DNA from 2 places in the Caballeronia jiangsuensis genome. Region 2 is predicted to be linked to the other one. Evidence: riboswitches for the same ligand, from Rfam matches in the RefSeq annotation. Region 2 holds a riboswitch; the other holds the start of a gene.
What was found. Region 2 has a riboswitch for cobalamin ahead of cobG (precorrin-3B synthase). Riboswitches for the same ligand answer to the same signal wherever they lie in the genome.
Positions count from the first base shown of each region.

Region 1: another riboswitch for cobalamin. It lies ahead of PQR08_RS31475 (TonB-dependent receptor domain-containing protein); the one in region 2 lies ahead of cobG (precorrin-3B synthase).

Region 1 is NZ_JAQQDB010000042.1:34,919-37,318, forward strand. It holds gene PQR08_RS31475 (TonB-dependent receptor domain-containing protein) at 1-1,226, opposite strand, end outside; cobalamin riboswitch at 1,307-1,633, opposite strand; gene PQR08_RS31480 (ATPase) at 1,890-2,258, shown strand; gene PQR08_RS31485 (cell division protein ZapA) at 2,255-2,400, shown strand, end outside.
Region 2 is NZ_JAQQDB010000031.1:34,219-36,618, forward strand. It holds gene cobG (precorrin-3B synthase) at 1-964, opposite strand, end outside; cobalamin riboswitch at 1,029-1,217, opposite strand; gene cbiE (precorrin-6y C5,15-methyltransferase (decarboxylating) subunit CbiE) at 1,294-2,400, shown strand, end outside.

The sequences.
Region 1 (2,400 bases), on a different contig from region 2:
TACGCGTAGCCCAGATAGTAGCTGTTCGCGCCCCCGAAATCGGAATACTGGTCGTGACGCAGATTCGCCTGCAAATCGCTCGCGCCGATGTGGCCCACGTAACCCGCGAACACCGAATTCACGTGACGATCGGGCGCGCTGAGCTGATCGGAATCGAGCGTCTGATCGAGATGCTCGTAACCGAAGAGCAGCTTGTGCGCGTCGCTGATTTTGAAGTCGTTCTGCCACGTGTATTGACGATTCTCCGAATTGAAGCGGTTCGTATAGACGCCGTTCTGCTCGATGTTCGCGCGGTCCTGTCCCTGCGCGATCGTGAAGTGCGTGGTCCAGTTTTCGGTGATCCTGCCGTTCGCGAACACCGACGCCGAGCGCACGCGATCGTGCGATTCGTTGATATCGGTCGGCAGGCCGTAGGCATCGTCGAAACTGCTGATGCCGTTCGATTGCAGGAAGCGCACGCCCGCGTCCCACTTGTCGCTGAACTGGTGACGCAGCGTCGCCGCGACGCTCTCGTTCAGATAGCCGTTCGCGTTCGGATTCGCGCCGGGCGCGATATTCGGATCGATCGACGAAAAGCCGTCGGTCTTCTCGCGCGAGACGTTCAGGCTGAAGGTCGTGCGGCCGTCGTTGTCGAGCGCGCCGTTCACGCCCGCCGATTGACGCTGCGTGTGATAGCTGCCGTATTCGGCCTCGAAGTTGAAGCGCGGCGGATGCGGCTCGCCTTCCTTCGTGAAGATCTGCACGACGCCGCCGATCGCATTCGAGCCGTACAACGCCGACACATTGCCGTTCACGACTTCGACGCGCCCGATCTGGTCGAGCATCAGTTGCGATAGCTGCGCCGCGCCGAGCGACGCCGATTCGACGCGCACGCCATCGATCAAAACGAGCGACTGCGACGACGCCGCGCCGCGTATGTAAAGCCCCGAAGTCGCGCCCGGTCCGCCGTTGCGCGTGATCTGCACGCCGGGCGCGAGCGCGATGAGGCCGAGTGCATCGTCGGCGTTGGCGTCGGCGATATCCTGTTCATCGAACACCGATGTCTGCGGGATCGATTCGGCGAGCGGCTGCGGCGCGCGCGTCGCGGTGACGACGACAGGAGCAAGCGTTTGCGAAGCGTCATCGGCGGCATGTGCGGCGCCAGCGAGCGGCAATCCGATGAACGCGGCAACGAGCGCGCCATGACGAGAGCGGCCGTTCTTGAGGGCGGCCTGTGGCAATACCATGAGTGAAGTGTCCGTTTCGCGTGAGCGCGACCCCGCTCCCCGCGAGGACGATGCGCGACGAACGCACTGCGCGATCAGCGCCGATGCGTCGAACTCTGGCCGGTATCCGGGCTGGCGATGAATCGTCTCGCCTTCCCGCGCATCGTGCGCAGTGGCGTCGACACGTTTCTTGCAGTCGATTCGGGTGATGAACCCGGTGTGATGAAAATCCACACGCTCGCGCTGCAAAAACGCGCATGAGACGACTTGCAACTTGCGTTGCGGTCGCTTACCGTTGCGGGGGCAGCACAGGTTGGCTCGTCCCAGGTTGGTCCCGGTCGGACTTCGGAGACTTCGCTCCCTGTTTCCCGTTTGACTGCATCCGCGAGATCCGCGAATGCGAGCACCAAAAAGTGCGGCAAGTGTAGGAGCGCGTGTTGGGGCCGTCAAGAAAACGGCGCGGACAGTTGGGCGCGGCACATGACGAATCGAACGAGAATCGGCCGGCCTGTCATCACGAGCCATCAACAGCGCTCGCGTTTTCTGCACACGAATGCATGTCGACATGCGCTTGATTCGAAGGATTAAGCGCAAGATCGCATGTTGTTACGTCTCGAAACGAGACAATTATCGGAAGCTCCGTTGAACCGCGCTAAAATGCGAGGTCTTTAGAGGACGCAGCACATGCTCAACGAACTCGAATCACTGTCAGGAAATATCGGCCGGCTGATCCAGATCAGCGAGCGCCACAATCAGGCGCGCCAGGCGCTGCAAGACCAACTCGAACAACTGCGCGCCGACTATGCGAACGTGCAGGCCGAGCTTGCGCAAGTGCGTGAAGAGCGCGATACGCTGCAATCCGAACGCGATTCGCTCTCTGCGAAAATCGACGACGCGCAAGTACGCCTCAACGCGATTCTCGAAAAGCTGCCGCGCGCGAAATCCGGGCAGCATGACGAAGCCGACAATCAACTCGATCTCCTCGAAGCCGATTCCCGCGAAGCACATGAAGCGGAATTGCACGGCGAGCATCATCAAGGAGAGAAGGCATGACGACTACGCAGATCGAAGTCTCCATTCTCGGGCAGCCGTATCGCCTCGCGTGCTCGCCGGAAACGGAAGGCGCATTGCGCGAAGCGGTCGCGCGCGTCGATGCCGAGATGAACAAGGTGCGCAATGCAAGCAACGTGCGCGG
Region 2 (2,400 bases):
TCGCGAGGCCTTGCGCGTGTAGGCGTCGCAACACGTCTTGCGCGTCATGCGCGGCGATGCCCGGTATCAGCACGCTTTGCCACGGCGTCATCGCGAGAAGGCCTTCGGCGTGCGTGTCGGCGATATCGGCGAGGGCTTCGAGCATGGCCGCGTCGAGACGACCGAGGGGCGTTTGCGCGCCCGCGTACCACGTCGCGCGATATGGTTCCACGTGGGCGCCGAGGCGCAGCGATGCATCGGCGGGTGCGCGTCGCCAGTGCTCGATGGCTGCATCGAAATCGAATGCTTCGAGAAAGCGCGCGATGCCGACACGTGCGAGCAGATCGCGCATACGATGTTCGTCAGGCGTGGCCAGCGCGAGAAACCTGCGCAGCACGCCGGACACGAATGTCACCATGTCGCTGCGATGAATCGCGCCGAGCGGACACTGGCGTATCGTTCCCGCGAGGCCGAATGCGAAGCGCGCGCCATCGTCCATTGCAGAGAGCCACAGGTCGTGCGGATGATCGAGCATCGCGAGGCGCTCGCCGCCATCGAGTTGCAGCGCGAATTTGGGCGACAGCGCATGCAGCGACGCGTCGGCCTGCATCGCGTCGATGATTTGTGCGGCAAGCGCGCGCGTGTCGTCGCTTGCGAGCGGACTGAGCATCACGTTGCGGATGTCGTCGCCGCCCGACGTCGACGGACCGAGGCCCGCATCGAGCGCGATATCGATCAGCGCGGCATGGGCATCGTCGCGGATGCCGCGCAACTGGAGATTCGCGCGATTGGTCACCTCGATCACGCCCGAGCCGCAGTCACGCGCCGCCCGCGCGACGGCCCGCGCCGCGTGCGCGCTCAACACGCCGCCCGCAAGCCGCAGGCGCGCGAGCCCGCCATCGCGCGCGGGCACGATGCGCATCAGGCCCGGACACGCGGATGCGCGCGGCGCGGCGTTGAGCGATGAGCGGTTCAATGAAGTCAAAAGCGTGACCCGTTGGGCTTCGCGCGTAATGAGCGAACCGGTACACCCCGCCCGGTCGGCGTCGCGCGAATGCGATGAGTCGGCAGGTCTCTTGGCTGGCAGGTCTTCATTCGCGCCGGCCTTCCCGGTAAAAACCAGTGGCAGTGGAGCGCGGACTCGCTGCGTACAATTGCGGGGGCAGCCACAGTTTTCTGTGTTCCCTCTTAGGCCCTGGGTCTCTTCGACCCCGGGCACCGACGGACCTGTATTATGCCCGCTTTTATCGACCATCCAGGCGCTTCGGGGCTGCAGCCGCAAGCGCATTACGAATCATGTGAAGGAGGCGGCGCATGTCGAACTGGCTGACCGTAGTGGGGATCGGTGAAGACGGCTGGCACGGGCTGTCCCGCGTTGCACGCCGCGCGCTGCTCGACGCCCAGTCGATTCACGGCGGCGAGCGCCATCTCGCGTTCCTGCCGGCGCGCATCGCCGCGAGCCGCGTGCCGTGGCCGAAACCCTTTTCGCTCGACGCCGTGCTCGCCGGACGCGGCGACGGCAAGACCCGCATATGCGTGCTCGCGAGCGGCGATCCGATGTGCTTCGGCGTCGGCGCGACGCTCGCGCGTGAAGTCGCCAACGGCGAGATGCGCGTCATTCCCGCGCCGTCGTCGCTGTCGCTCGCGGCGGCGCGCTTGCGCTGGGCGCTGCAGGATGCCGTGTGCGTGTCGCTCGTCGGGCGGCCCGTCGCGTCGTTGCTCGCGAGCCTGCATCGCGGCGTGCGCCTGCTCGTCTTGAGCGCGGACGGCGCGACGCCCGCCGCCGTCGCCGCGGTCCTGACCGCGCATGGTTTCGGCGCGAGCCGCATGACCGTGTTCGAGCATCTCGGCGGCAACAATGAGCGACGTATCGACGAGCGCGCCGACGACTGGCGCGAGCCGCTCGTCGCCGCGCTCAATCTCGTCGCCATCGAATGCCGCACGCATGCCGGGCACGCCGGGCCGCCGCTCACGCCCGGTTTGCCCGACGACGCCTATCGTCACGACGGCCAGCTCACCAAGCGCGACGTGCGCGCCGTGACGCTCGCTCGGCTCGCGCCGCAGCCGGGCGAACTCTTGTGGGACGTCGGCGCGGGCTGCGGCTCGATCGGTATCGAATGGATGCGCGCGCACGGCGCGTGCCGAGCGATCGCGATCGAAGCGAACGAAAGCCGGCAGCGCCTCATCGAGCACAACCGCGACGCGCTCGGCGTGCCCGCGCTGCAACTCGTGAAAGGCGAGGCGCCCGCCGCGCTCGACGGCCTGAGCGCGCCCGATGCCGTCTTCATCGGCGGAGGATTGACCGTGCCGGGCGTGCTCGATGCGTGCTGGGCGCGTCTGCGTCAGGGCGGGCGGCTCGTCGCCAATGCGGTGACGCTGCAAAGCGAGGCCGCGCTCGTCGAATGGCGCGCGCGGCACGGC